4 regions of the Streptomyces sp. NPDC057682 genome follow, and region 2 is predicted to be linked to each of the others. Evidence: riboswitches for the same ligand, from Rfam matches in the RefSeq annotation. Region 2 holds a riboswitch; each other region holds the start of a gene.
The links. A riboswitch is a leader RNA that binds a small molecule or an ion and turns the genes downstream of it on or off. The one in region 2 is predicted to bind cobalamin.
Positions count from the first base shown of each region.

Region 1: it holds a riboswitch for cobalamin, as region 2 does, so the genes downstream of both, ACFVDM_RS33525 (cobalamin biosynthesis protein) here and ACFVDM_RS06785 (ABC transporter substrate-binding protein) in region 2, are expected to answer to the same signal.
Region 3: it holds a riboswitch for cobalamin, as region 2 does, so the genes downstream of both, ACFVDM_RS08530 (ribonucleoside-diphosphate reductase subunit alpha) here and ACFVDM_RS06785 (ABC transporter substrate-binding protein) in region 2, are expected to answer to the same signal.
Region 4: it holds a riboswitch for cobalamin, as region 2 does, so the genes downstream of both, ACFVDM_RS10190 (CbtB-domain containing protein) here and ACFVDM_RS06785 (ABC transporter substrate-binding protein) in region 2, are expected to answer to the same signal.

Region 1 is NZ_JBHVIN010000023.1:57,556-64,899, reverse strand. It holds gene ACFVDM_RS33535 (putative cobaltochelatase) at 1-176, opposite strand, end outside; gene ACFVDM_RS33530 (cobyric acid synthase) at 173-1,726, opposite strand; gene ACFVDM_RS33525 (cobalamin biosynthesis protein) at 1,723-2,721, opposite strand; cobalamin riboswitch at 2,853-2,979, opposite strand; gene ACFVDM_RS33520 (hypothetical protein) at 3,136-3,369, opposite strand; gene ACFVDM_RS33515 (anion permease) at 3,380-4,654, opposite strand; gene ACFVDM_RS33510 (class II aldolase/adducin family protein) at 4,891-5,553, shown strand; gene ACFVDM_RS33505 (alpha/beta hydrolase) at 5,725-6,852, shown strand; gene ACFVDM_RS33500 (hypothetical protein) at 7,038-7,344, shown strand, end outside.
Region 2 is NZ_JBHVIN010000003.1:348,082-355,425, reverse strand. It holds gene ACFVDM_RS06805 (type B 50S ribosomal protein L31) at 1-86, shown strand, start outside; gene ACFVDM_RS06800 (carbohydrate kinase) at 236-1,201, shown strand; gene ACFVDM_RS06795 (hypothetical protein) at 1,402-2,694, opposite strand; gene ACFVDM_RS06790 (acyl-CoA dehydrogenase) at 2,853-4,808, shown strand; cobalamin riboswitch at 4,972-5,158, shown strand; gene ACFVDM_RS06785 (ABC transporter substrate-binding protein) at 5,192-6,259, shown strand; gene ACFVDM_RS06780 (FecCD family ABC transporter permease) at 6,256-7,335, shown strand; gene ACFVDM_RS06775 (ABC transporter ATP-binding protein) at 7,332-7,344, shown strand, end outside.
Region 3 is NZ_JBHVIN010000004.1:213,297-220,640, reverse strand. It holds gene mctP (monocarboxylate uptake permease MctP) at 1-861, shown strand, start outside; gene ACFVDM_RS08535 (GNAT family N-acetyltransferase) at 974-1,486, shown strand; cobalamin riboswitch at 1,534-1,664, shown strand; gene ACFVDM_RS08530 (ribonucleoside-diphosphate reductase subunit alpha) at 1,805-4,183, shown strand; gene ACFVDM_RS08525 (ribonucleotide-diphosphate reductase subunit beta) at 4,240-5,196, shown strand; gene ACFVDM_RS08520 (hypothetical protein) at 5,202-5,414, opposite strand; gene ACFVDM_RS08515 (helix-turn-helix domain-containing protein) at 5,496-6,470, shown strand; gene ACFVDM_RS08510 (D-Ala-D-Ala carboxypeptidase family metallohydrolase) at 6,524-7,255, opposite strand.
Region 4 is NZ_JBHVIN010000005.1:72,114-79,457, forward strand. It holds gene ACFVDM_RS10170 (hypothetical protein) at 1-233, shown strand, start outside; gene trxA (thioredoxin) at 270-641, opposite strand; gene ACFVDM_RS10180 (dihydrolipoyl dehydrogenase family protein) at 758-2,209, shown strand; gene ACFVDM_RS10185 (histidine phosphatase family protein) at 2,220-2,789, opposite strand; adenosylcobalamin (AdoCbl) riboswitch at 2,929-3,022, shown strand; gene ACFVDM_RS10190 (CbtB-domain containing protein) at 3,068-3,283, shown strand; gene ACFVDM_RS10195 (CbtA family protein) at 3,311-4,090, shown strand; gene ACFVDM_RS10200 (GNAT family N-acetyltransferase) at 4,215-4,727, opposite strand; gene ACFVDM_RS10205 (tetratricopeptide repeat protein) at 4,853-5,209, opposite strand; gene ACFVDM_RS10210 (pirin family protein) at 5,353-6,318, shown strand; gene ACFVDM_RS10215 (hypothetical protein) at 6,878-7,344, opposite strand, start outside.

The sequences.
Region 1 (7,344 bases), on a different contig from region 2:
ACGACACGGACCTCGGGCATCAGCGCGGCCAGCGCCCGGACGGCGGTGGACTTGGCGGTGCCCTTCTCGCCCCGGACGAGGACTCCGCCGACGGCCGGGCTCACCGCGTTGAGCAGCAGCCCGAGGCGCAGGTCGTCCTGTCCGACGATCGCGGTGAAGGGGTAGGGCGTACTCACATGACCTCCTGGGCGGGGGATGCGGGCGCACCCGGCGGAACGAACGGCAGCCCGGACGGCGCGCCCGACTCGATGAGCCGCCACAGCGCGTCGGTGTCCGCGTGCTCCTCGATCAGATCGCCGAGGCGGTCGAGCTGTTCCTCGCGGAGCGCGGCGAAACAGGTGCCGGGGGCGGGGACGAAACGGCGCCCCGAGGCCCGTGCGACCTCGGTGAGGAAGGCGCGCCGGAAGGCGTCGCTCTCCAGCGAGCCGTGCCAGTGGGTGCCCCAGACGGAGCCGGAACGGCAGCCGTCCAGCGGGCGGCCCCGGCCGTCGGTGAGGAAGGGGTCGCCGCCGCGCACGTCCGCGACGCCGTGGTGGATCTCGTACCCCTCGACCGGGGCGCCCAGCGCCTCGCCGGACGGCCGGGCGAGGGTCTTCTCGCGGTCGAAGCGGATTTGGACCGGAAGCAGCCCCAGCCCCTCGACGCGCCCGGCGCGCGACTCCACCTCGTCCTCGATCCGTGTCCCGAGGATCTGGTAGCCGCCGCAGATCCCGAGCACCGGACGGCCCTCGGCCGCCCGTCGCAGCAGCGCGTCGGCCAGTCCGCGCTCGCGCAGCCAGGCCAGCGCCTTCACGGTGCCCCGGGTGCCGGGCACGACGACGAGATCGGCGTCGGCCAGCTCCTCCGCGCGGTCCACGAACCGCACGACGACGCCCGGCTCGGCGGCCAGCGCGTCGACATCGGTGAAGTTCGACATCAGCGGCACCGCGCACACGGCCACGCGCAGGACGTCCTCCCCGTGCGGCGGGGCCACCACCGACTCGCGTACGGCACCGCGCAGGGACACCCGCAGCCCGTCCTCCTCGTCGATGCCCAGACCGTGCGCGAAGGGCAGCACCCCGTAGGACGGCCGGCCCGTCAGCTCCCGCAGCATGTCGAGCCCCGGCTCCAGCAGCGAGACGTCGCCGCGGAACTTGTTCACCAGATACCCGGCGATCAGCTCCTGGTCCTCGGGCGAGAGCAGCGCCGTCGTCCCGAAGAACGAGGCGAAGACCCCGCCCCGGTCGATGTCGCCGACGACCACCACCGGGAAACGGGCCGCCCGCGCGATGCCCATGTTCACGATGTCGGTGCGGCGCAGATTGATCTCGGCCGGGCTGCCGGCGCCCTCGCAGATCACCGCGTCGTACGTGCTCCGCAGCTGCTCCAGGCAGTCCGTGACGGTGGACAGCAGGGACTCCTGCCGGCCTCCGTGGTAGCCGCGGGCGCTCATCTCGCCGACCGGGCGTCCCATCAGCACCACCTGGCTGGAGCGGTCGCCGCCGGGCTTGAGGAGCACCGGGTTCATCAGGGCGGTCGGCTCGACGCGGGCGGCCTGCGCCTGCATGGCCTGGGCCCGCCCGATCTCGGCGCACTCACGGGTCACGAAGGAGTTCAGCGACATGTTCTGCGCCTTGAAGGGCGCCACCTTCACGCCCCGGCGCACCAGCCAGCGGCAGATGCCCGCCGTGACGACGCTCTTGCCCGCGTCCGATGTGGTCCCGGCGACCAGCAGTCCGCCGCTCATGTCCGGTTCCTTCCGGCCGTGGGGGAGGGGGAGGTACGGCCCCGGGCCAGTCGCCGGGCGACGAGCCCGCTGCCCAGCCGGGCCGCGACGCCGACGCCGAGCGCCAGCGTGCCGACCCGGCGCGAGAGCCGCACCGCGCGTGCGATGTCGGCGGTCTCCACCGCCCGGCCCGCCGCGCCGTTGAGCACGGGACGGTGCTCGACCCGGCCGCCGTAGGCGAGCGTGCCGCCGAGCCGTACGCCGAGCGCCCCCGCGAACGCGGCCTCCACCGGGCCCGCGTTGGGACTCGGATGCCGGGAGGCGTCCGCCCGCCAGGCCCGGACCGCCGCACGCGGCGCCCCTCCGGCGGCGGTGGCGAGCAGGGCCGTCAGCCGGGCGCCGGGCCAGCCGGCCACGTCGTCGAGACGGGCGGAGGCCCAGCCGTAGCGCCGGTAGCGGGGCGAGGTGTGGCCCACCATGGCGTCCAGCGTGTTGACGGCCCGGAAACCGACGAGCCCGGGGACTCCGCCCAGCGCCCCCCACACCAGGGCGCCGACGACGGCGTCCGAGGTGTTCTCGGCGACGGACTCCACCACCGCGCGGGCGATCTGCGGACCGTCCAGGGACTGCGGGTCGCGGCCGCACAGATGCGGCAGCCGCTCCCGGGCCCCCTCGATGTCCCCGGCGGCCAGCGCGCCGCCGATGGCCCGCGCCTCGCGGCCCAGGGAGGTGCCCCCGACGACGGACCAGGTGGCGGCCGCCGTCAGGGCGACGGAGGCGGCGGGGTGGTGGCGCAGGGCGCGGGAGGCCAGTGCGGCGGCCCCGGCGGCGCCGCCGGCGCAGACCAGGGTGTGCAGTGCGCCCCACCCCCGGTGGTCGCGCCACAGCAGGCGTTCGACGTCCGCCGCGGCCCGCCCGAAGGCGGCCACCGGATGGCCCCTGCGGGGGTCACCGAGCAGCAGATCGCCGATCATCCCGGCCGTGGCGCCGTACGCGAAGACGCGATCGGCACGCACGGGTCAGCCGGCCGTGGCGCCTCGGCGGGCCCCGGTACGGGGAAGCGGCGGGGAAGGGGTCGCGACGGGGCCGGGCATGGCGATATGTCCTCACTCAGGGTCCGCGCCCTGGTTCGACGAGACGGCGACCAGAGTCTCCTGGCTCCCGGATCCGCGGTCTCCCGGCCTTCCGGTCCTGGTGGACCGTGACTTCCGAGAGGGGAGACCGCTCCCCGGTGACAGTGGCGGGACCGCGCCGGATTCGCACCGGCTTCCTCTGCTGTCGCCGTAATGGCTCCGGCAGTCCACCACGCTCCGCGAACACCCGTCAACTTGCCGTTGACCTGCGGGGGCGCGGTGTGGGCGGACACACACCGGGCCGGACACCCGTGAAGGGTGCCCGGCCCGGTGGGGGTCGGAGAGGGCGTACGGCCCTCAGGCGACGATCAGATAGATCCCGTACGCGACCGCCGCCGCGCACAGTCCGAAGCAGACGTACCCGCCGGCGCGGGCCAGCAGGACCGAACCGCCCGCCGCGCCGCCCCGCGCGGCCGGTTCCGGCTGCTTGGAGAGGCCGACGATGCCGAGGGTGAACAGGCCCACGAGAGCGACGGTGGTGACGAGGGAGACGCCGAAGACGGTGCCGAGTGCTGCCCAGTCGATGTGCATGTGTCTGTCCTTACACCGTGGCGGGTCGGGCCGGGTCGGCGGCGACGGGCGCGGCCGGGGACGGGAGGGTCGCCGACAGGTCGGGCTGGGCGGCGAGCGTGGGCGGCGGGCTGACGGCCGCGATGGCGGTGGTCACGACTCCGGCCGGTTCGGCGTCCGGCGCGGACTGCGCGCCGGACGGGGCGACATCGTCGTGGCCGACGGGCTTGCGGCGCGAGAGCGCCCAGATCGCGCCGGAGCCGGCGACCAGCAGCGCCGCCACGACGACGACGCCCCAGGTGCCCTGCTTGGTGACGAACTCGGCGCCCGCGCCGACCAGACCGGCGGCCGGCAGGGTCAGGCCCCAGGCGACGAACATCCGGGTGGCGGTGGACCAGCGGACCACGCCCCCCTGACGGCCGAGGCCCGCGCCCATCACGGCGCCGGAGCAGGACTGGGTGGTGGAGAGGGAGAAGCCGAGGTGCGAGGAGGCCAGGATGACGGTGGCCGCGCTGGTCTGGGCGGCGAAGCCCTGCGGCGGCTTGAGCTCCGTCAGCCCGCTGCCCATGGTGCGGATGATGCGCCAGCCGCCGAGGTAGGTGCCCATCGCGATGGCGAGACCGGCGCTCACGATCACCCAGACCGGCGGGTTGGAGCCGGGGGAGAGGACACCGCCGGTGACCAGGGCGAGGGTGATGATGCCCATGGTCTTCTGCGCGTCGTTGGTGCCGTGGGCGAGGGAGACCAGGCCGGCCGAGGCGATCTGGCCCGCCCGGTAGCCCTTGGCGGTGGCCTTCTCCTGGGCCTCGCCCTGGATCCGCCCGCCGATCCGGTACGTCAGCCGGGTGGCCAGGAGCGCGGCGACACCGGCGACGATCGGGGCGGCGACCGCGGGGAGCAGCACCTTGGTGACGACGGTGCCGCCGTCGACGGAGGACCAGCCCGCGGACATCACCGCGGCGCCGATGAGGCCGCCGAACAGGGCGTGGGAGGAACTGGAGGGCAGGCCGACCAGCCAGGTCAGCAGATTCCACAGGATGGCGCCGACGAGCGCCGCGAAGATGACCTCGGTTCTGAGCCCGTCTTCATTGATGATCCCGCCGGAGATCGTCTTGGCGACCTCCACCGACAGGAACGCGCCGACGAGGTTGAGAACGGCGGACATGGCCACCGCTGTCTTGGGTTTGAGGGCGCCGGTCGAGATGGTCGTGGCCATCGCGTTGGCGGTGTCGTGGAAACCGTTCGTGAAATCGAACACTAGAGCTGTCACGATCACAATCGCGAGCAGCAGCGTGATGTGTTCCATTTACCCAGGCAATCGTTCGACGTCATTGGCACGTGGACCGTAGGCAAGCTGGGTGAACGGAAGATGAACTGGGCAGGGCTTTGCGGTGACTCCAAGCGGAGCCCGGCCGCCCTCTTCGTCCGCCGGACGGAGGCGGGATTCCGTTACGGGCCGTGCGGGGCCCAGAATTCGGGGCCGGGCGCGGGCCCGCGGGAGGGGGCGGCACGAGGCCGCTCATCCGTTGAAAGGATCTTCGTATGAGCGATGCGTGGCGCGAATCGATCGAAGCGGCCTGGGACGCGGTCGTCACGACCGCCCGCAGAACCGCCGCCGAGGGGCTGGTCGTCGGGACCTCGGGAAACGTCTCCGCGCGGGTCGGCGACACGATCCTCGTCACCCCCAGCGGAGTGCCCTACGACCGGCTCCGCCCCGAGGATCTGACCGCCGTGGATCCGGAAGGCAAGCGGACCCACGGCGAACTGACCCCCACCAGCGAACTCCCCCTTCACCTCACCGTCTACCGGAACACCGACGCCGCCGCCGTCGTGCACACCCACGCCGTCCACGCCACCGCCGTCTCCACCCTGGTCACCGAGGTGCCCTCCCTCCACTACGCCTCCGCGATGCTCGGCGGCCCCGTCCGGGTCGCCGCCTATGCCCGCTACGGCACCGAGGAGCTGGCCGAGAACATGCTCCTGGCCCTGCGCGACCGCTCCGGCTGTCTGCTGGGCAACCACGGCACCGTCACCTACGGCGCCACCCTCGACGAGGCCTACGACCGCACCGCCCAGCTGGAATGGCTCTGCCACCTCTGGCTCACCGCCAGCTCCGTCCCCGGCCGCACCCCGGCCCTGCTCACCCCCGGGCAACTGGCCGAGGTCGGCGAGGCCCTGAAGGGATACGGACAGCGCCCTCGCTGACCGGTCCCGGCCCCGTGCGGCGGACCGCGCCCCCGGCCGCCCCGGCCCCGTGCGGCGGACCCGTCCCCGACGCTCCCCGCCCCCGTCGCGCGGACCCTCCCGTATACGGCCCGGCCACCGGACGGCCCCCGTCCGGTGGCCGGGCCCGGGGGAGCCCCGGAGACTGATGCCGTGCGCCCGGCAACAGCGACGGCAGCGGCCGTCACCACCATCCTCGGCGCCGGAGCGGCCGCGGTCGCGGCCGGCCGGTTCGCCAGCGACGCCGCCCTCGGGGCGCCGTCCGGACGACCCCTTCCCGCCGACCGCGGTCTGACCGTGCACGCCACGGCCGCCGGACAGGTCACCCTCACCCGGTCCCTCGCCTCGCTGCGGCCCGGCACCTACGGACTGGCGGGCGACGACGTCCACGCCGTCGTCGGACCGGTGCTCGACCAGGCCCGCCAGGCGGCCGACACCGTCGTGCGCCGGCTGGAGCGCGTCGACCGGGGCGTTCTGGTCCCCGGCGCCAAGGTCCACATCACCCCGGAGGTCCACACCGGCGACCCCGCCGAGGCCCTGGGCCTGGACTTCCGCGAGGTCGAGATCCCCGGCGAGCTGGGCGGACTGCCCGCCTGGTTCGTCCCCGGGTCCCGCGCCACCTGGGTGATCGCGGTGCACGGCATCGGCACCACCCGCGCGCACCCTCTCAACGTGCTGGGCTTCCTGCACGGGCAGCAGCTCCCGGTGCTCGGCCTCGGCTACCGCGGCGACCCGGACGCCCCGCGCTCCCCGGACGGCCTCTCCCACCTCGGCGAATCCGAATGGCGCGACCTGGACGCGGCCATCCGCTTCGCCGTCCGCTACGGCGCCGAACAGGTCGTCCTGCACGGCTGGTCCACCGGTGCCGCCATGGCCCTGCACGCCAGTGTCAACTCCGCGCTCCGGGACCGGATCCGCGGTCTGGTCCTCGACTCCCCGGTCCTGGACTGGGCCGTCACCCTGCGCGCCCTGGCCGCGGCCCGGGGCGTCCCCTCCGTCCTGCGGCCCCTGGCCGTCCGCGCCGCCCAGGGCCAGACCGGCCTGCACGGGGCCCGTCTCCTGGACACCTCGGTCCCGGCGACCCTGCACGTCCCGACGCTGATCTTCCACGGCCCCGACGACACCCTCGCCCCCTGGCGGCCGTCCCGGGAGCTGGCCGCGCTCCGCCCCGACCTGGTTTCGCTGCACCCCGTGCCCCGGGCTCCGCACGGTGCGATGTGGAACGCCGACCCGGTCCACTACGAGGAGACCCTGCGCCGCTTCCTCACGCCCCTGATGTGAGCCGATGTGCCGCTTCGGGTGCTTGGTCCCGGGCCCCGTGATCCCCTTCCGGGACCGGTCAGCGGGGTTCCGTTTGGGCTTTCGGGCCGTCAGAGGCAAGACTGCTCCCCGTGACGTCCCGTACCCCGCGCGACTCCAGGCTGCGACTTGTCCGCCCGCGACCCCTTGCCACCGCTCGTAAGGCCGTGACCACCCGGCGCACCAGGCCCGCGCCGCGTCCTCCCGAGGGCACCCCGCCCCGGGCCGAACTGGCCCGCCAGGCCAGGGCCGCCCTCGCCGACGCCGTCCGGATCGCCCGCTGGGCGGCCGACGGCACCCGGGCGGGCATAGCCCCGCTCGCCGCCCGCTCCCTCGAACAGGCCGCGGCGGCGCTGGAGTTGTCCCCCGAGCAGGTGCGCTCCGGCTGGGACCGGGCCCGTCTCGCCGGACTCGTGGAACTGCACGGCGACACCGCGCGGCCCGGCTGGCGGCTGCGCGCCTGGGACCGCGACG
Region 2 (7,344 bases):
GCAAGGCACGCGTCGTGGACACGGAGGGCCGGATCGCCAAGTTCGAGCGCCGTTACGGCGAGGAGGGCGGCGCCCCCACCTCCTGAGCCCTGTCCGTGCCGGAGCCCTCCACCCACCGGGGCGGAGGGCTCCGGCACGCCCCGGGTACGGCAGGATCGGGGATCGACCCGACGTCCTCCAGGGCCCCCGCGCCCGCCCGGACACCGACGCCACCGCACCCCGGGAGACCCCGCCCATGCCCGACGGAACCGACCTGCTGGTCATCGGCGAGTGCGTCGCCGACATCGTGCGCCTGCCCGGCTCGGCCGACCGGGTCCACCCCGGCGGCAGCCCCGCCAACGTCGCCTGCGGACTGGCCCGCCTGGGACACCCGACGACGCTGCTCACCCAGCTCGGCGCGGACGGGCACGGGCGGCTGATCCGCGGTCATCTGGCCGGCGCGGGCGTCGAGGTCCGTACCGACGGTGCCGACGTCGCCACCCCGTCCGCCGCCGTGACGCTGGACGGCGCGGGCCGGGCCTCGTACGCCTTCGCGATCGGCTGGTCGCTCGGCCCCGTCGCGCCGGACCGGACACCCGGGCACGTCCACACGGGATCGATCGCGGCCGTCACGGCACCGGGGTCCTCGACGGTGCTCGCGGCGGTGGAGTCGCTGCGGGCGGCGGCGACCGTCAGCTACGACCCCAATGTGCGGCCGGTGCTGATGGGCGACCACGCGGAGGCCGTGCGCCGGGTCGAGCACTGCGTCGCGCTCGCCGATGTGGTGAAGGCCAGCGACGAGGACCTCGCGTGGCTCTACCCGGGGGAGGACCCGGTGCGCGCCGCCGGACGGTGGCTGGGCCGGGGTCCCCGCCTTGTGCTGGTCACCCGGGGCGCGGACGGCGCGTGCGCGCTCCTGCCCGGGGGCCCGCTGACCGTACAGGCGCCGCCCGTCGCGGTCGCGGACACGGTCGGAGCGGGCGACGCCTTCATGTCCGGCGTCCTGCACGCGCTGGCCGGCCGGGGGCTGCTGGGGGCCGCCGCCCGGGAACGGCTGCGGTCGCCGGACCGGGCCACCGTGACCGACGTCCTTCGGTACGCGGTGGCTTCGGCGGCCGTGACCGTCTCCCGGGCCGGCGCCAGCCCGCCCGACGCCGCGGAACTGGAAGCGGCGCTGGGCGGTGTCACGGGATCCTCCGGACACGGCCCACGGCGGGAGTGAGGGCGACGGTGCCACCGCCACCCCCCACGGGGACGGCGGCACCGTCATCGTGCGGCGAGACGCTGCCGGAGCGGTGGCTCCGGAGAATGCTGCACCCCTCACCGCCCGGCGTCGCCGCACTGCGGGAGTTGTATCCGCCCCCCCGTTACCGAGGCATTACTGGACGACCGGGACATGACAGATCGGCCCGGGCGGTACCGTCAGACCGGGGCCGCCAGGCGGGGCGCCCCGTCGTCGTCGAGGAACTCGACCACCGCGAGGGCGACCAGCGCGCACAGCGTGATCCACACCGTGACCAGCCCCGTCGGCCGGTCCCAGGCCACCAGCACCGCGACCGCCACCACGACCACCGTCCAGTTCAGCGGCCGCCGGGCCCGGTGCACCCAGCGCCCGACCGGGCCCCCGGCGAAGCCCGCCGCCTGCCGCACCGCGCCGATCCCGCCGCTCCACATCGCCAGCACCCGGGTGGCCGCCCGGCCGCGGCCGGTGAGCCAGGCGGCCAGCGCCACCACCACGCCGACCGTCACCACCAGCCGGACCCCGGTGCGCAGGAATCCGGCCAGCGCGTCGAAGACCGCGCCCGCGGCCGGCTGCGACACGTCCGAGGGCAGGCTGTCGAGATAGAACGCGCGCCCCGCCCACACCACGACGCCGAGCAGTGCGGCACCCGTCGCGACCGCCAGGGCCGCGGTGACCAGGGCCCGCCTGCGGCGTACCGCGAGCAGCACCCCGCCCGCGGCGATCACCAGCGTCACCACCGGGAGCCAGAACCCGAGGATCTGCAGGGCGCGGAACCCCTTCTCGGCCCGGCCGACCGCGTCCGAGGTCAGCAGCGTGTAGTCGGTGTGGATCTCGGGGATCTTCCCCGCCACCGTCAGGCCCCGGTCCACCAGCCGTTGTTTGACCTGGTCGATGACGGGGGCGAGGTCGAGCGTCACGGTGTCGTCGGTCAGCTTCACCGCCCCGCCGCCCTGCCCCGTCAGGGCCTTGACCACGGAGGCGTGGGCCCGCGCGTTCACCTCGTGCCAGACCTGCTCGAAGGCGTCGCTGGTGACGAAGCGGTCCACCGTGCCGCGCACCAGCGAGGTCACCCCGGCCGTGAGCGGATCGCCGAGCCTGCCGAGCGCCTTGTCGACGACGGGGCGGTCGGCGGGGGCCACGTCCGCCAGCAGCGCGTCGAGATCCAGATGGTCCATGACCGCGGCGGTGACCCGGTCGGTCACCGCCGCCTGGACGTCGGGGTCGGAGGCGAGCGGATCCATCATCGCCGTATACCGGTCCGTGTCCCCCGCGACGTCGCTCGCCCAACTCGACACGATGCTCAGCGGGGTGAGCACGGCGGCCACGAGCACCAGCAGAACCGCGAAGAAGGAGCGCACGCGGTGCCCGTGGCTCCGCGGGGCCCCGGCCTCCAATTGCGCCACCCGGACGCGCAGCGCTTCGAGTTCGGCGTGCTCGCCCGCCGCGTCCGGCTTGTCGGGGTCCCGTTCCATGAACCCAGGGGATGCCCTGGGCGGGCGGCGGGCGCGGCGGACTGCTGCAAACAGGTGAGGCGGAGGGCGGAGGGTACCCGACACCCACGGGTGTACGGAAATCGCTCGCTTATGCAGGTTTCCGGGTGTCCTGGCCGATTCCTGCTCGTTTTCATCGTATGACCACCCTTCTCGACACCGAGGGTCCGGCGCAGGCCGTGGCCCGGCCGGTCACGGACCGGCTCACCCGGGTCCTCCTGGGCCCGGACGCCCACCGCGAACACGGTTTCTGGCGGCGGCTCGTGGCCACCGAACCGTTTCGCCGCCCGACCGGCCCGGCCCCCGGGCCCACGCCCGGGGAACGGCTCGCCCTCGCCCACCGACGGCTCCGCGTCCTCAACAACGCCCTGGACAGCGCCGCCCGCCCGGCGAGCGACGCGCGCGCCCTGGCCGCCATGCACGAATGGCTCGCCCCGGTGGACCCGGCGCTCGCCACCGTCGCGGGCATCCACTACAACCTGTTCCTCGGCAGCCTCCTGGACCACGACTCCGACCACCCCCGCGATCTCTCGGACTTCCTCGCGCTGCGCCGCATGGGCACCTTCCTGTGCACGGAGGTGGCGCACGGGAACGACGCCGCCGCCGTCGAGACGACCGCCGCCTACGACCCCGACCGGGACGGCTTCGTCCTGCACACCCCGCACGCCGGTGCGCAGAAGTTCATGCCGAACACCAGCCCGGCGGGCGGCCCCAAGTCCGGGCTCGTCGCCGCCCGGCTCGTCGTCGAGGGCGTCGACCAGGGCGTCTTCCTCTTCCTGGTCCCGCTCACGGACGCCACCCGGGCCCTGCCCGGCATCCGGGTGCGGCTGCTGCCCGCCCGGATGGGCAGCCCGGTCGACCACTGCCTCACCTCCTTCGACAGCGTCTTCGTCCCGCGTGGGGCGATGCTCGGCGGAGTGCAGGGACGGATCGGCGAGGACCGGGTGTTCCGCAGCGACACCGAGGGCCGCAGGCGCCGATTCCTCGTCTCCATCCGCCGGGTCACCGCCGGCCGGATCTGTATGAGCGCCAGCGCGGTGGGCTCGGCCCGCGCCACGCTCGCCGTCGCCGTCCGCTACGGCGGACACCGCTTCGTCTCGGGCGGGCGCGGCGCCCCGCCCGTCCCGGTCTCGGTCCACCGCAGCCACCACGGCCCGCTCGCCGAGGCCATGTCCACCGTCTTCGCGATGAGCCTGCTGCACCGCCGCGCCCTCGACCGCTGGGAGCGGGCGGAGCGGGCCGGCGCCGCCGACCGCGCGGCGGCGGAGCGCCTGGTCGACGTCGCCAAGGGCTGGATCACCTGGCAGGCCCGTTCCGTGATCGTCGAGAGCCGTGAACGCTGCGGCGCCCAGGGGCTGCTGGAGCACAACGGGATGACCGAACTGGTCACCGGGGTCGAGGGCGCCATCACCGCCGAGGGCGACAACCTGGCCATCCACTCCCGCGCCGCCGTGAGCCTCCTCATGGACGCGGTCACGGGCGCCCGGCAGGAGCCCTCGGACCTCCCGGTGCCGGGCGACCTCGCCGATCCCCGCTTCCTGGGCACCCTGCTGGAGCGGATCGAACAGCTCTGGTTCGCACGGGCGGCCGGCCGCACGGCCCGGGTGGCGCACGAGGACCCGAAGGAACGCTGGAACGCGGCGTCCGGCCCCGCCCTGCGCGGTGTCGAGGCCCATGCCTACCGCCACGCGGCGGAGGCGTACGCGCAGGCCTTGGAGGAGCTGCCCGAGGGGCCGGCGCGCGACCGGCTGGGCGAACTGGCCCGGCTGTTCGCCCTGCGCTGGATCGCCCGCAACAGCGGTGACCTGCTCGCCGACGGACGGCTGACCGCCGCCCAGGTCGAAGGGCTGACCGACGCCGTCGAGCAGCTGATCGCCGCCGTGGCCCCCCATCTGCAGGAGCTGGCCGCGGCCTTCGCGCTGCCCGGCGAACTCCTCGCGGACTGGCCCATCGCGGGTCCTCGGTACACCGACGCCTACGACGACCCGGAGGCCTCCTGGAACACCCGGTCCGCCGAGACGCCGACGGGCCTGTCCGGGACATTCCGCGAGGAGACACCCGGCTTCGGTGGCGAATCGGTTCGCCCCAAGGGGTGACCGGGCAGAGGCGCTTTGTCGCGCATCCCGCCCACCGCCCCGGCGGTGAGCTGCGGGCCCTGCCGCGACCGGTGCGTCCCGATGCCCGCGCGGTGGCCGGTGGCAGGGGGCCGTGCTCCCCGGCCACCGGCCCGCACCGCCACTGAGCTGCGCGGAAGCTCGTGGTAGCGTGCCCGGTGCCAGTCGAACTCCAGCCTGGAGTCAGGGAATCCGGTGCGAATCCGGAACTGACGCGCAGCGGTGAGGGGGACGGGCGGGGCCACGGCCACTGGGAGACCACGGTTTCCCGGGAAGGCGCCCCGTCCGCGTGAACCCGAGTCCGAAGACCTGCTGGCACCCGCGGTCCGGACCGGGCCGCGGAGTCCGTACCCCGGGCCCCGCGCATGGGCCCCGAGACGACGAGGTACTCCGTGCCGCCCCTGTCCGGCCACGCCCGCACCGCCGCCCTGCTCACCGCCGCGCTCGTCCTGCTGACGGCCTGCGGCACCGGAGGGCGCACGCCCGCCGCCCGGAACGGGGACGCCGCCGGCTACCCCGTGACCCTCGGCAACTGCGGACGCACCGTCACCGTGCACCGCGCCCCCGAACGTGCCGTCCCCGTCGACCAGGGCTCGGCCGAGATCCTGCTCGCGCTCGGCCTCGCCGACCGGATGGCCGCGACCGCCACCTGGACCGATCCGGTGATGAAGGGCCTGGAGAAGGCCAACGCCACGGTCCCCCGGATATCCGACAACCGGCCCTCCTCCGAGAAGGTCCTGGACCGGGAACCCGACTTCGTCAGCGCCTCCTTCGCCTCCACCCTGGCCAAGGGCGGCGTCGCCCCGCGCGAACAGTTCGAGAAGCTGGGCGTCCCCACCTACGTCTCGCCCGCCGACTGCACCGCCAAGGACAACAGCAAGGACGGCGACGGGGTGCGTACCGGCACCCTCGGCATGGACAGCGTCTACACCGAAGTACGGGAACTGGCCCGGGTGTTCGGCGTCCCGGAACGCGGCGAGAAACTGATCGCCGCACTCCGCGCACGGATCCGGAAGGCCACGGCGACCGTCGACGCCTCCGGCACCACGCTGATGTACTGGTTCGCCAACTCCACGTCCCCGTACCTGGCCGGCTGCTGCGGGGCCCCCGGCATCATCACCCGCGAACTCGGCGCGAAGAACGTCTTCGACGACACCCACGAGGAATGGCCGCAGATCAACTGGGAGACCGTCGCCGACCGCGATCCGGCCGTCCTGGTCATCGGCGACCTCACCCGCCGCTCCCAGACCGCCGAGAGCGCCGCCGGAAAGATCGCCTTCCTGGAGTCCCACCCCGTCACCCGGACCATGGACGCCGTACGCCACAAGCGGTACGTACTGCTCAGCGGCCAGGCCATGAACCCGTCGATCCGCACCGTCGAGGGAGTGGAACGCGTCGCGGCCGCGCTGCGCTCCTTCGGGCTCGCGGGATGAGCGGCACCGCACCGGCCGCGGCCGCGCGCGAGGCCGCCGGCCCGGCCGTCCGCGGAGCGGGGCGGGCGCTGCGCGCCGGACTGGGCTGGACCGCCGGACTGCTCCTGCTCGCCCTGTCCGTCGCCGTCGCCGTCACGATCGGCCCCGCCCGGATCTCCGTCGCCGACGTCTGGTCCGCCGTCGGAGCCCACCTCGGCCTCGGCACCCCGGAACTCTCCCCGATCCGCGACGGCATCATCTGGAACCTGCGCATGCCCCGGACGCTGCTCGCCGCGGTGTGCGGCGCGGGGCTCGCCGTCTGCGGCACGGTCATGCAGTCGCTGCTGCGCAATCCGCTCGCCGACCCGTTCGTCCTCGGCGTCTCCTCGGGGGCCTCCACCGGAGCGGTCGCCGTCGTCGTCCTCGGGGCCGGCGGGGGAGCGGTGTCGCTGTCGGCCGGTGCCTTCGCCGGGGCCCTGTGCTCCTTCGCCCTGGTCATGCTGCTCAGCCACAGTCTCGGTGGCAGCACCGACCGGGTCGTCCTGTCCGGGGTCGCCGCCATGCAGCTCTTCTCCGCGCTGACCTCCTTCGTCGTGATGACGGCAGCCGACGCCGAGCAGACCCGGGGCGTGCTCTTCTGGCTGCTCGGTTCGCTCGGGGGCGTCGGCTGGACCGAGACCGGGACGTGCGCCGCGGTCCTCGCCGCGACCCTGGCGGTCTGTCTGGGCCACGCCCGTACGCTCGACGCCTTCGCCTTCGGCCAGGACGCCGCGGCGGCCCTCGGCGTCCGCGTCGGACGCACCCGGATCGTGCTGCTGTGCGCGACCGCGCTGCTGACCGCCGCGCTGGTGGCGGCGGCCGGGGCCATCGGCTTCGTCGGCCTCGTCCTGCCGCACGCGGCCCGCGCGCTCACCGGATCCGGGCACCGCAGGCTGCTGCCCGTCACCGCGCTCGCCGGTGCCGTGTTCCTGGTCTGGGCCGACACCCTCGCCCGTACCGTTCTCGACCCCCAGGAGGTCCCGGTGGGCGTCGTCACCGCCCTCATCGGCGTCCCCGCCTTCGTCCTGGTCCTGCACCGCACCCGGCGGACGCCGTGAGCGCGGGGG
Region 3 (7,344 bases), on a different contig from region 2:
GCCACGCTGGCACTCGGCTCCGCGCTGGCGCTGTTCATGTACCCGCACTCGATCACGGCGACGCTCTCCAGCCGCAGCCGTGACGTGATCCGCCGCAACACCACGATCCTGCCGCTGTACTCGCTGATGCTGGGCCTGCTCGCCCTGCTCGGGTTCATGGCGATCGCCGCCGGGGTCAAGGTGGACAACGGCCAGCTGGCGATCCCGCAGCTGTTCGAGAACATGTTCCCGGACTGGTTCGCGGGCGTGGCCTTCGCCGCCATCGGCATCGGCGCGCTGGTGCCCGCCGCGATCATGTCCATCGCGGCGGCCAACCTGTTCACCCGCAACATCTACAAGGACTTCCTGAAGCCCGACGCGACGCCCGAGCAGGAGACCAAGGTCTCCAAGCTGGTGTCGCTGCTGGTGAAGGTCGGCGCCCTCGCCTTCGTCCTCACCATGGACAAGACGGTCGCGATCAACTTCCAGCTGCTGGGCGGGATCTGGATCCTCCAGACCATGCCGGCCCTGGTCGGCGGGCTCTTCACCCGCTGGTTCCACCGCTGGGCGCTGCTGGCCGGCTGGGCGGTCGGCATGATCTACGGCACCGCCGCCGCGTACGGGGTGGCGAGCCCGACGCAGAAGCACTTCGGCGGCTCCTCCAAGGAGATCCCGGGCCTCGGCGAGATCGGCTACATCGGTCTCACCGCCTTCGTGCTCAACGTCGTCGTCGTGGTGGTCCTCACGTTCGTGCTGAACGCCCTGAAGGCCCCCGCCGGCGTCGACGAGACCTCCCCGGAGGACTACACCGCGGACGCGGGCGACCCGGGGGTGACCGAGGTGCTCCCGCCGGCCACCGCCGGTGCGCCGGGCGGCCACTGACACCAGGTCACGGGCCGTCGCACCCCCGTGGGCCGGGGGCGCGGCGGCCCGTTCGCGCGCGGCGCGGAAACCCGGTTGCGGACCGGGCCGGGGTGTGGGGCACACTCCGCTCATGGACATGACGATCCGGCCGATCGAGCCCTCGGAGCACGCCCTTCTCGGCGAGATCACCGCCGAGGCCTATCTCGGTGACGATCTGCTGGACTTCGGCACCGGCGATCCGTATCTGCTGAAGCTGCGCGACGTGGCCCGGCGGGCCGCCGAGGCCGAGGTGCTGGTGGCCGCGGACGCCGGAGGGCGGGTGCTGGGCGGGGTCACGTACGCGCCGCCCGGCAACCCCTGGGCGGACATCGCGCGGCCGGACGAGGCGGAGTTCCGGATGCTGGCGGTCGCCCGGCAGGCGCGCGGGGCCGGTGCGGGCGAGGCACTCGTACGGGCCTGCGTCGCCCGCGCACGGGCCACCGAAGGCGTCACGGGACTGGTCCTGTCGACCCAGTCGACCATGCGCGGCGCGCACCGGATCTACGAACGCCTCGGCTTCGTACGCACCCCCGAGCGGGACTGGGCTCCGATCGACGATCTGAAGCTGCTGACCTACCGGCTGGAGCTGCGCTCCTCCGTCTGAGTTCGCGTACGACACAACATGTGGGGGCTGCCTCATCCGGCGGCCCCCACATGTATGCTCATGCTCGCTGTCGCCGCAGGGGAATCCGGTGCGAATCCGGAACTGTCCCGCAACGGTGTGTTCGGTGTGCTTTCGCGCACCTCCAGTCCGAGGACCTGCCGACAGCGCGCCCGGCTCGACCGAACCGGGCGCCCAGACGTCCGGGCCTCGTGGATGGGCCGGTGGACGCCGCACGGAGTGCCGCCCTGTCCGGGCCCCGCTCCGCCCGGCTGCCCCCGCGCACCCGACGGCCCCGAGCCGAGCGAGGGAGAGCACCAGGTGACCATCGCGCCAGCCGATCCGGTCTCAGCGGCCGAGTCAACGGAAACCACGGACGACGGACCGGGGGCCGCGCTGCTGCGGACCCTGACCGCGCTCACCGCGGATCTGCCCGACACCGACCCCGGACGGGTCGCCGCCGCCGCGCTGCGCGGCCGCAGCGCCCGCGCGGACGAGGCCGAACTGCGGTCGCTGGCCACCGAGGCCGCCGCGGGGCTCATCTCCGAGGACCCCGCCTACTCCCGGCTCGCCGCCCGTCTGCTGACCCTGGCCATCGCCCGGGAGGCGGCCGGGCAGGGCGCCACCTCGTTCTCCGCCTCGGTCGCCGTGGGCCACCGCGAGGGACTGATCGCGGACCGCACCGCCGCGTTCGTGGCCCGGCACGCCGACGCCCTGGACGCGCTGGTGGAGGGGGCGCTCGCCGAGGGCGCCGACGACCGCTTCGGCTACTTCGGGCTGCGCACCCTGCACAGCCGCTATCTGCTGCGCCACCCGCACACCCGCCAGGTCGTCGAGACGCCCCAGCACTTCATGCTGCGGGTCGCCGCCGGACTGGCCGAGGACGAATCGGCGCGCGCGCTGTACGAGGTCGCCGCGCTGTACGGGCTGATGAGCCGGCTGGACTATCTGCCCTCCTCCCCCACGCTCTTCAACTCCGGCACCCGCCACCCGCAGATGTCGTCCTGCTATCTGCTGGACTCGCCGCTCGACGAGCTGGACTCGATCTACGACCGCTACCACCAGGTGGCGCGGCTCTCCAAGCACGCGGGCGGCATCGGTCTGCCGTACTCCCGCATCCGCGCCCGGGGTTCGCTGATCCGCGGCACCAACGGGCACTCCAACGGCATCGTGCCGTTCCTGAAGACGCTCGACGCCTCCGTGGCGGCGGTGAACCAGGGCGGCCGGCGCAAGGGCGCGGCCGCGGTCTACCTGGAGACCTGGCACGCGGACATCGAGGAGTTCCTGGAGCTGCGCGACAACACCGGCGAGGACCAGCGGCGCACGCACAACCTCAATCTGGCGCACTGGATCCCGGACGAGTTCATGCGCCGGGTGGAGGCGGACGGCGCCTGGTCGCTGTTCTCGCCTTCGGACGTGCCGGAACTGGTGGACCTGTGGGGCGAGGAGTTCGACGCGGCCTACCGGGACGCTGAGGCCCGCGGCCTGGCGCGCAGGACCCTGCCGGCCCGTGAGCTGTACGGCAGGATGATGCGGACGCTGGCCCAGACCGGTCAGGGCTGGATGACGTTCAAGGACGCCTCCAACCGGACCGCGAACCAGACGGCGGAGCCGGGCCGCGTGGTGCACTCCTCGAACCTGTGCACCGAGATCCTGGAGGTCACCGACGACGGCGAGACGGCCGTCTGCAACCTGGGCTCGGTCAACCTGGGCGCGTTCGTCGAGGGCGGCACGATCGACTGGGAGCGGCTGGACGCCACCGTCCGCACAGCCGTGACCTTCCTGGACCGGGTCGTCGACATCAACTTCTACCCGACCGAGCAGGCCGCCCGGTCCAACGCCCGCTGGCGCCCGGTGGGGCTGGGCGCGATGGGGCTCCAGGACGTCTTCTTCAAGCTGCGGCTGCCCTTCGACTCCGCGGAGGCCCGTGCGCTGTCCACCCGGATCTCGGAGCGGATCATGCTCGCCGCGTACGAGGCGTCGTGCGATCTCGCGGAGCGCTCCGGCCCTCTCCCCGCCTGGTCCGAGACGCGTGCCGCCCGCGGTGTGCTGCACCCGGACCACTACGTCACGGAGCCGGCCTGGCCGGAGCGCTGGGAGGCGCTGCGCGCCCGGTTGGCGAGGACCGGGATGCGCAACGCGCTGCTGCTGGCCGTCGCGCCGACCGCGACGATCGCCTCGATCGCCGGGGTGTACGAGTGCATCGAGCCGCAGGTCTCCAACCTGTTCAAGCGCGAGACGCTCAGCGGTGAGTTCCTCCAGGTCAACGGCTATCTGGTGGAGGAGCTGAAGGCGCTCGGCGTCTGGGACGCGCGGACCCGTGAGGCGCTGCGCGAGGCGAGCGGCTCGGTGCAGGGTTTCGCCTGGATCCCCGAGGAGGTGCGGGCGCTGTACCGCACGGCGTGGGAGATCCCGCAGCGCGGCCTGATCGACATGGCGGCCGCCCGTACGCCGTACCTCGACCAGAGCCAGTCGCTCAACCTGTTCCTGGAGACGCCGACGATCGGCAAGCTCTCCTCGATGTACGCGTACGCCTGGAAGCAGGGGCTGAAGACGACGTACTACCTGCGGTCCCGTCCGGCGACCCGGATCGCGCGTGCGGCCTCCGGCGCCGCCGTCCCCGCGCAGGCGCCGGCGCCGGACGCGGACGCAATCGCCTGCTCCCTCGAAAACCCCGAATCCTGCGAGGCCTGCCAGTGAGCACCGACGACCACAAGAACCTGCTGGACCCGGGCTTCGAGCTGACCCTGCGGCCGATGCGCTACCCGGACTTCTACGAGCGCTACCGGGACGCGATCAAGAACACCTGGACGGTCGAGGAGGTCGACCTCCACTCGGACGTGGCCGATCTGGCCCGGCTCTCACCGGGTGAGCAGCACATGATCGGCCGGCTGGTCGCGTTCTTCGCGACGGGGGACTCGATCGTCTCCAACAATCTGGTGCTGACGCTGTACAAGCACATCAACTCCCCCGAGGCGCGGCTGTATCTGTCGCGGCAGCTCTTCGAGGAGGCCGTGCACGTCCAGTTCTATCTGACGCTGCTCGACACCTATCTGCCCGATCCGGACGACCGGGCGGCGGCGTTCGCGGCGGTGGAGAACATTCCGTCGATCCGGGAGAAGGCGCAGTTCTGCTTCCGGTGGATGGATTCGGTCGAGAAGATCGACCGGCTGGAGACGCGGGCCGACCGCCGCCGCTTCCTGCTGAACCTGATCTGCTTCGCGGCGTGCATCGAGGGGCTGTTCTTCTACGGTGCGTTCGCCTACGTGTACTGGTTCCGTTCGCGCGGGCTGCTGCACGGTCTCGCCACGGGCACCAACTGGGTGTTCCGCGACGAGACCATGCACATGAACTTCGCGTTCGAGGTGGTGGACACGGTCCGCAAGGAGGAGCCCGAGCTCTTCGACGAGGAGCTGGAGCGGCAGGTCACCGCCATGCTGCGGGAGGCCGTCGAGGCGGAGCTGCAGTTCGGCCGTGATCTGTGCGGGGACGGGCTGCCGGGGATGAACACCGATTCGATGCGCCAGTACCTGGAGTGCGTCGCCGACCAGCGGCTGACCAGGCTGGGCTTCCCGGCGGTGTACGGCTCGGAGAACCCGTTCTCCTTCATGGAGCTCCAGGGCGTCCAGGAGCTGACCAACTTCTTCGAGCGCCGCCCCTCGGCGTACCAGGTGGCGGTGGAGGGCACGGTCGGGTTCGACGACGACTTCTAGGGCCTTCAGACGCGCGCCCAGCTTCTGACGTACGGACGCCGTGCGGCCGCCACCGGCCGTGCGGCGTCCGCCGTTCCGGGGGGTTCGGTGGCGCGGCTTCGTTCCGCCTCGCGCAGGGCGTGGTCGATGCGCCGCTCGCGGGCGATGCCGAGGAGGGCGGGGGCCAGAACGAGGACGATAACGGCGGATATGCCCAGGATGTTCGTGATTGCGTTCATGTCTCTACTGTCGTCGCTCGCGCGCCGGAGCGTCAGTGGCAGGACTGTCATGGAGCATCGAATTACTGCCACACTGGGGTCATGCTGAACAATGTCGCCGCCCTGATGCTCGACGACGTCCACCCCTTCGAACTCGGCGTGCTGTGCGAGATCTTCGGACTCGACCGCAGCGACGACGGACTGCCGGTGCACGATTTCGCGGTGGTCTCCGCCGAGGGCCCCGAACTGCGCACCCACGCGGGGTTCACCATCCACACCCCGTACGGCCTCGACCGGCTGGAGGAGGCCGATCTGATCGCGGTCCCGGCCGGCAGCCGCTTCGGCGACCGGGACTTCCCCGAGGAGGTCCTGGACGCGCTGCGGCGGGCCGTGGACCGGGGCGCGCGGGTGCTGAGCGTCTGCTCGGGGGCGTTCCTGCTGGGCGCCGCCGGGCTGCTCGACGACCGGCGCTGCACCACGCACTGGAAGCACGCGGACGTCCTGGCCCAGCGCTTCCCGCGCGCCCGGGTGGAGCCGGACGTGCTGTACGTGGACGACGGGCCGGTCATCACGTCGGCCGGCACGGCCGCCGGCATCGACGCCTGTCTGCATCTGGTCCGGCAGGCGTACGGCCCGGCCGCGGCCAACACGATCGCGCGCCGCATGGTGGTGCCGCCGCACCGGGACGGCGGCCAGGCGCAGTACATCCAGCGCCCGCTGCCCCGCGACCGCTGCGACACGGTCGGCGAGACGCTGGCGTGGATGGAGCGCCATCTCGAACAGGAGATGACCGTGGAGCAGTTGGCCGCCCAGACCCATATGTCGCCGCGCACCTTCGCCCGGCGCTTCCAGCAGGAGACCGGCACCACGCCCTACCGCTGGCTGCTGCGCCAGCGGGTCCTGCTGGCCCAGCATCTGCTGGAGACCTCCGACGAGACGATGGACACGATCGCCGGGCGGACGGGCTTCGGGAACGCGGCGGCCCTGCGCCACCAGTTCGTCCGCGCGCTCGGGACGACCCCGCAGGCGTACCGCAGGACCTTCCGCGGGCCGGACGGGCTCACCGAGGCGGCCTGAGGCCGGCCGCACGGGAGGGGCCCGCCGGATGTCCGGCGGGCCCCTCCGTTGCGTCAGATGCCGCAGTTGGGCGCCGACCAGTGGTGCGTCGGGCCCTGGTTCACGTGGACGTGGTCGTTGTGGTCGGGGTAGCCGGGGCCGAGGATGCCCCGGAAGCCGTGGTAGCGGGCCTGCTTGGCGAGGGTGCAGAACGCGATCCCGCCGAGGTCGGCCGCGTCACCGTACAGATGGCGGCTGTTGGAGGCACCGCCCACCGCGCTGTTGCACGAGGTGGAGCGGAATCCGCTGTTGATGTTGATGGGGCGGTCACCGAGGGCGTGGCGCAGCGCCTCCAGCTTCCACATGGTGCTGAGCGCGTTGGCCTTGGCCGTCCCGGCCGCGACGGCCCCTCCCGACCAGGTGCTGTTGCACCGGTTGAGCTCGGCGTACGTGAAGTGGGCCGGGGTGCAGTCGTTGTCCTGGAGGGCGTAGATCTTGGACTGCGTGGCGGGGCCGGCGATGCCGTCGGCGGCCAGTCCGTAGGCGGCCTGGAAGCGCTTGACGGCGGCCGTGGTGGCGGGCCCGTAGGAGCCGTCGATGGCGAGCACGGAGTTGTAGCCGGGGTATCCGGCCACCCGGATCTGGAGCTGGACGACGTCGTTGCCCGTGGCGCCCGGCCGCAGGGTCCGGGTCCAGGTGTAGCAGCCGTCGGCCTGGGCCGAGGAGGCGGTGAGCACCACCCCGCCCAAGGCTGATGCCATGATCATGACAAGGCCGAGCAGGAGGCGTGCGGAACGTCTGAGCATGGGGGGCTCCCTCTGACGGAGACTCTGTGGGGGGAAAGCCTGTCGGAGGAGTCAACGCGCGTCAACTACGCGCGTAGGAACGGAAGTTG
Region 4 (7,344 bases), on a different contig from region 2:
CCCGCGTGTCCGGAGGGGACACGGGCAATCTGGGCCCCGGTCCCGCCATCCGCTCGGCGGTCGTCGCCGCCACGGGCGAGATCGGCGAGTCGGGCTATCCGCGCTACGCGGGCGACGGAATGGTCGCGGACATCGACCCCGCGACGCACACCGTCGAGGCCCTGCTGGTCGACGGCGCCGAACTCGACTACGGACTCTCGGTCCGCCTCTCCGAGCGGAGCGTCGGGGGCTGAACCGCCCCGCGCAGGGCCACTACGGCGGTGTGGGGCCTACTTCTGGCCCTTCTGCTGCTCCTCGACGGACTTGCGGACCTCGTCCATGTCCAGCTTCCGGGCCTGGCCGATCACGTCCTCCAGGGCCGCCTCCGGCAGCGCGCCGGGCTGGGCGAACACGGCCACGTTGTCACGGACGATCATCAGCGTCGGAATGGACCGGATCTCGAACGCCGCCGCCAGCTCCTGCTGCGCCTCGGTGTCGACCTTCGCGAACACGAGGTCCTGGTGACGCTCGGACGCCGCGTCGTAGACCGGCGCGAACTGCCGGCACGGGCCGCACCAGGAAGCCCAGAAGTCGATCAGGACGAATTCGTTGTCACTGACCACCTGATCGAAGTTTTCCTTGGTGAGCTCAACCGTGCTCATGCTCTGCTCCCTCTTTTCCGTGTCCGTATCGACGTGTCCGGCACAACGGTGTCCGTGCGTCCGGTATTCCGCCTGCCCATGTGGCCGCCCCGCACACCCATGGCCAGAATGGGCCCATGACATCTGCCTCTGCTGTGGAGCCCCTCGCGTACGACGTCGTGGTCATCGGGGCGGGCCCGGTCGGTGAGAACGTGGCGGACCGGGCCCGCGCCGCCGGACTGAGCACCGCCGTCGTGGAGTCCGAGCTGGTCGGCGGTGAGTGCTCCTACTGGGCCTGCATGCCCAGCAAGGCCCTGCTGCGCCCCGTCGTGGCCCGTGCCGACGCCCGCCGCGTCCCCGGCCTCGCAGAAGCGGTGCGGGGCCCGCTGGACACCGCGGCGGTGCTCGCCCACCGGGACGCCTACGCCTCGCACTGGAAGGACGACGGACAGGTCGCCTGGCTGGAGGGGATCGGGGCGGTCGTCCACCGCGGACACGGCCGTCTGACCGGCCCCAGGGCGGTCACCGTCACGGCCCCCGACGGCACGGAGCACCCGCTCACCGCCCGGCACGCCGTGGCCCTCTGCACGGGCAGCCGGGCTGTCGTCCCCGGCCTGCCCGGCATCGACACGGTCCGCCCCTGGACCAGCCGGGAGGCCACGAGCGCCAAGGCGGTGCCGGACCGCCTGGTCGTCGTCGGCGGGGGAGTGGTGGGCGTCGAGATGGCCACGGTCTGGGGCGCCCTCGGATCCCAGGTCACCCTGCTCGTACGCGGCCGGGGGCTGCTGCCCCGGATGGAGCCCTTCGCCGGAGAGCTGGTCGCCGAGGCGCTGAGGGAGGCGGGCGCCGACCTCCGTACGGGTGTCTCCGCCACCTCCGTACGGCGGGCCGCCCCCGACGGACCCGTTGTCGTCACGCTCGACGACGGGGAGACCGTCGAGGCCGACGAGATCCTCTTCGCCACCGGCCGCGCCCCGCGCACCGACGACCTGGGCCTCGAAACGATCGGCCTGGAGCCCGGCTCCTGGCTCACCGTCGACGACAGCTGCCGCGTCGAGGGCACGCCCTGGCTCTACGCGGTCGGCGACGTCAACCACCGCGCCCTGCTGACGCACCAGGGCAAGTACCAGGCCAGGATCGCGGGCGCCGCCATCGCCGCCGGGGCGCGCCGGGAGGGCGCGGGCCCCGACGCGTCCCCCTGGGGCCCGTACACGGCAACGGCGGACCACGCGGCCGTGCCCCAGGTCGTCTTCACCGACCCCGAGGCGGCCTCCGTCGGCCTCACGCTGGCCGAGGCGGAACGGGCCGGCCACCGCGTCCGCGCCGTCGACTACGACCTGGCGGACGTCGCCGGAGCCGGGCTGTACGCGGACGGCTACCGCGGCCGGGCCCGCATGGTCGTCGACCTCGACCGGGAGATCCTGCGCGGGGTCACGTTCGTGGGCCCCGGCATCGGCGAGCTGCTGCACTCGGCCACGGTCGCCGTGGCCGGGGAGGTTCCCATCGACCGGCTGTGGCACGCGGTGCCCGCGTACCCGACGATCAGTGAGATCTGGCTGCGGCTGCTGGAGACGTACCGGGACAGCTGAGCGGCGGTGTCTACCGGGGTGCGAGGGGCCGCCCGCAGCGCAGGTTCCACCGCCCCGGCCGGCCACCGAGTTCGGTCAGGGTGAGCGGCGGGACATCGAGCCGCCAGAACGCGGCCACCGGTAGGCCGAGCGCGTGGACGGCCGCGGCCCGTACCACGGCGGGTTCCGCGACCGCCAGCATCCGGTCCCGGGCGGCCGCCCCGTCGGCGGCCAGGGCGTCGAGCCAGGCCCCGGCCCGCGCGCACAGGGCGAGCAGCGACTCACCGCCGTGCGGAGCGGCTCCGGGGTCCGCGAGCCAGTCGGCCACGGCGTCGGGCTCGCGCGCGGCCACCGTGTCCAGCCGCTCCCCGGCCCAGCCGCCCAACTCCCAGTCCCGGAGAGCTGGTTCGACGACGCAGTCGATGCCGAGGGCGTCGGCGGTCGCGGCGCAGCGCCGGGAGGGACCGGCCACGTACCGGTCGGCGTCCGGAACCTGCGCGGCGGCCGCCCGCGCCTGCCGGACCCCGGCCGCGTCGAGCGGCCCGTCCCCGGCGAAACGCGCCTCGCGCAGCCCCTGGTTCATCGCCGGTGAGATCAACATCACCCGTACCGTCTCCACCGCTCTCCTCTCCCTGAACAAGGGTCACTCGCCCGTGCCCACCTTGGCATCCGGCCTCCCCGGCACCCCCTTCGGGCACCGTGGCGGTGCCCGCGCACAGGCTGTATCGTCGCGACGACATGACGAGGGTGTGATGGAAGTCCGGTGGGAATCCGGCACGGTCGCGCCACTGTGTACCCGCACGCGTGCGGGAAGTCAGACCCGGCACCTTCGTCTCAGGCACCACGATCGGGACGCGTGTTCCCCCAGGAGGTTCTGCCATGGCACACTCTGCTGCCCCCACCACCGGCGCACCCGCCATCACCCCCATCTCGCTGAAGGCCCTGGCCCCTTGGGCCGCCTTCTTCGGCATCCTCATGCTGGTCCTGCTCTACTTCGTCGGAGCCGAGCAGGGCGCCACCGCGCTCATCTCCGGCGAGGGCGTGCACGAGTGGGTCCACGACGGACGCCACCTCCTCGGTTTCCCCTGCCACTGATCCGGCCGCACCGTCCAGGGGACACCCATGAACTCCATATCCGTACGAGCCCTGTTGGTCCGCGGCATGCTGGCCGGCCTGATCGCCGGTGCCTGCGCCCTGCTGGTCGCCTACTTCCTCGGTGAGTCGCGGGTCGACGCGGCCATCGCGCTCGAAGAGGCGCACGCGCACGGCCACGACCACGGCGGCGGCGAGGAACTCGTCAGCCGCACCCTCCAGTCCACCGCGGGTCTCGCCACCGGCGTCCTCGTCTTCGGGGTCGCCGTGGGCGGTATCGCCGCACTCGTCTTCTGCTACGCGCTCGGCCGCGCCGGCCGGTTCGGGCCGAGGGCCACGGCGGCACTGATCGCGGGCGCGGCGCTGCTCGCGGTGTACGTCGTGCCGTTCCTGAAGTACCCGGCGAACCCGCCGGCCGTCGGCAACCCCGACACCATCGGAGAGCGCACCACGCTGTTCTTCCTGATGGTCGCTCTCAGCGTGCTGCTGGCCGCGGCGGCCGTCATCATCGGCAGACGGCTGGCCCCGCGCCTGGGCAACTGGAACGCGAGCATCGCCGCGGGCGCCGGCTATGTCCTGGTCATCGGCCTCGCGTACGCCTTTCTCCCCTCGTACAACGAGGTGGGCGGGGACTTCCCGGCCTCACTGCTCTGGGAGTTCCGCCTGGCCACGCTGGCGGTCCAGGTCACCCTGTGGACCGCCTTCGGCCTGGTCTTCGGCGCTCTGGCGGAACGGCTGCTCGTGCCGTCCCCGGACCGCGAGGCGGCCCGGAAAGGCAAGGCGAACCGGACGGCGGCCATGACCGGCTGACGCCCGACCGGACGCGGAAGGAGCCCGCCGGACCGTTCCCGGCGGGCTCGTTCCGTTGATCGGGTGTGTTGATCGGGCGCGTTGAACGGATCTGTCGGACGGGTGCGCGGGACGGGTGCCCCGCTCAACCGTGGTCGTCGACGCGGCCGTCCCAGTCGACCCGGTAGTGCTTCAGCCGCTCGTCCTGCTTCACGAACCGCATGCCGGCCGCGGTCATCACGTGCTGGGACGCGGTGTTGTCGAGGTCGGTGTCCCCGTGCACGCAGACGACGCCCTGTTCCCGGGCGAACCGGAGGAGGGCGCGCAGCGCCTCGGAGGCGTACCCCCTGCCCCGTACGGAGGGGACGAGCCCGTATCCGACCGTGACGTGACCCCGGCCGTCCGGCGCCCCGTGGAAGCCGATGCCCCCGACGACCAGCCCGTCCGCGCGGAGCCGTATCGCGTACGAACCGAACGGTGTGGGGTCACCGCTCGTCGCGCAGTCGGCGAGGAAGCGGGTGGCGGCGGCACGCTCGCCGGGGGAGGGGAAGCCGGGGGCCCACCGTTCCCCGGCGGCGGGGCCGCCCGCCGCCACCCGCTCGGCGTCGGCGACGGTCATCGGACGGAGCAGCAGACGCGCGGTGGAGAGATCGTTCATGCCGGTGGCGTATCACGCGCAGGGCCGGGCCCGCACCCCAATAGAAGGGGGGAGCGGGCCCGGCCCGGCACCGGAGGTGCGTCCCGTCACGGGCCGGGGCCGGGGCGCCGGACACGCCCGGGACCTCAGGCGTCACCCTTCGACGGGAAGTCCCCGGCGAGCGCGGCGGCCATCCGCAGATGGGTGTCGGCCTCGGCCTGCCTGCCCTGGCGCTCCAGCGTGCGTCCGAGCATCAGCCGGGCGTACTCCTCGACGGGGTCGCGCTCCAGGACGGCGCGCAGTTCCGTCTCGGCCCGGACGAGGCGCGCCGAGTGGTAGTAGGCGCGGGCCAGCAGCAGCCGCGGCGCGACCTGCTCGGGAACCTCGTCGACGAGACCGGTCAGGATCCGGGCGGCGGTGGTGTACTCCTTCGCTTCGAAGAAGAACAGGGCCCGCTCCCAGCGCTCGGCGGCGGTGCCGAACTCGTAGTAGGCGTCGCTCATGTGACCCCCTCGGTCGAAGGCGGCGGCCGGGCCGGTCCCGTACCTGTCCGTACGCCACAACACCGATAGATGGTTTAACATTCCACTAAATATTCGGCGTGGATTCCAGCCTGCCGGAGTCGCACGGGAATAGGTTGAGCGCCATGAGCAATCTCGATCGCCAGGCCGCACTCTCCGTCTGCGGAGGGAGGGGCTTCGTCGTCGCCGAGCCCGTACGCGAACTCCTCACCCCGCGCCACGTCCGGCTCGGTGAGTCGACCGAGGTCCGCAGACTGCTGCCGAACCTGGGCCGCCGCATGGTCGGCGCCTGGGCCTTCGTCGACCACTACGGCCCCGACGACATCGCCGACGAGCCCGGGATGCAGGTGCCGCCCCACCCGCACATGGGACTGCAGACCGTGAGCTGGCTGCACGAGGGCGAGGTCCTCCACCGCGACAGCCTCGGCAGCCTGGAGACGATCCGTCCCCGCGAACTCGGCCTGATGACCTCCGGCCGCGCGATCAGCCACTCCGAGGAGAGCCCCCGGCAGCACGCCGCCCTGCTCCACGGCGCCCAGCTCTGGGTCGCCCTCCCCGACGCCCACCGCGACGTCGAACCCCACTTCCAGCACCACACGGACCTGCCCACCGTGGTCGCCCCCGGCCTCACCGCCACGGTCATCCTCGGCACCCTCGACGGCGCCACCTCCCCCGGCACCGCCTACACCCCCATCGTCGGCGCCGACCTCGCCCTCACCCACGGAACCGAGGCCCGGCTCCCCCTGGACCCCGACTTCGAGTACGCCGTGCTCTCCATGTCCGGCGAGGCCGAGGTCGACGGCGTCCCCGTCCTCCCCGGCTCCATGCTCTACCTCGGCTGCGGCCGCACGGAACTCCCGCTGCGCGCGGAGTCCGACGCGGGGCTGATGCTGCTCGGCGGCGAGCCGTTCGAGGAGGAGATCATGATGTGGTGGAACTTCGTGGGCCGCACCCAGGACGAGATCGCGCAGGCGCGTGTGGCCTGGATGAACGGTGATCGGTTCGGCACCGTACATGGCTACGACGGCGCTCCGATCCCCGCGCCCGCCCTGCCGCCGGTGCCGTTGAAGGCGCGCGGTCGGGTGCGTTGACCTGCTCTTTCCCTTCGGTGGGGGTTCTCGTCACCCGTGGTCACGTGCGGGCGGAGGAGGGCCTCCACAGGGGGAGACGGAGGGGGCCTGGTCCTGGGCGTTCGCGTATGGCTGCGTGGTCATGTGTGACCTTGTTCGACCAGGTGTGTCAGGACGGATGCTGACCTTTTGCTGACTTTACTGACTTCCTGTCAGGTATGAGTCGAGTGCCGCTGTCGATGTCCCTCGCTGGTGGGTGCAGGAGGTTGGCAGCCTGGCGATGGCCGTGTCGGCCCTACGCGCGATCGAGGACACCTGTGCCGTGCTCATGAGGTGCGGTGCATGGGTTCGAGAGCGGCTTCCATGCCGTCGAGTTCACCTCGCAGCAGGCAGGCACGGGAGAGGTCCACGTATGCCTGCGTGGAGATGAGCGGAGGCCGATGATCTACCTCCGACCTTGGCCGCCACGGTGCGCTCGGTGTACGCCCGGCCGAATTCGAAGTACTTCAGAGCCTCGACAGGCGGCGGAGGCGGGCGGCGGGCCGGGGCGACGTGGATGAACCTGATCAACGCGTGCGGCTCAAGGAGTGAGGAGGTGGACGGCGGGGAGATTCCCGGCCTGTGCGGCATCCCGGTCGACGCTCAGCCCCGTGTACGCGCCCAGCGCGGTGAACACCAGGGCGGGCAGGCGCGCGCCGTGCTGTTCGTAGTAGACGGTCACCTCGTCGGCGGTGGCGTCGGGGATGGAGGGGAAGACGGCACCGGCGGCGGTGAGCGCCGCGTCCAACGCCGACGCGTGGCCGGTGGTGGTGCCGAACTCTGCGCGCCGTATCACCTCGTCGCCCTCGACGTGCAGGATCACGGCGGGCGGGCTGTACAGGTTCCGGCTGGCGCACAGGATCTCGTCACCCGGGCCGGGCCTCATCGAAGGGACACGGCGGAACCCGGTTGCCCAGGTCGCGGCGTGGTGGTTCTCCAGCACGTACGTCCACTCACCCTCGCTGCCGTACATCGCGTAGGCGTATCGGGTGGGGTCGTGGCCGGGCG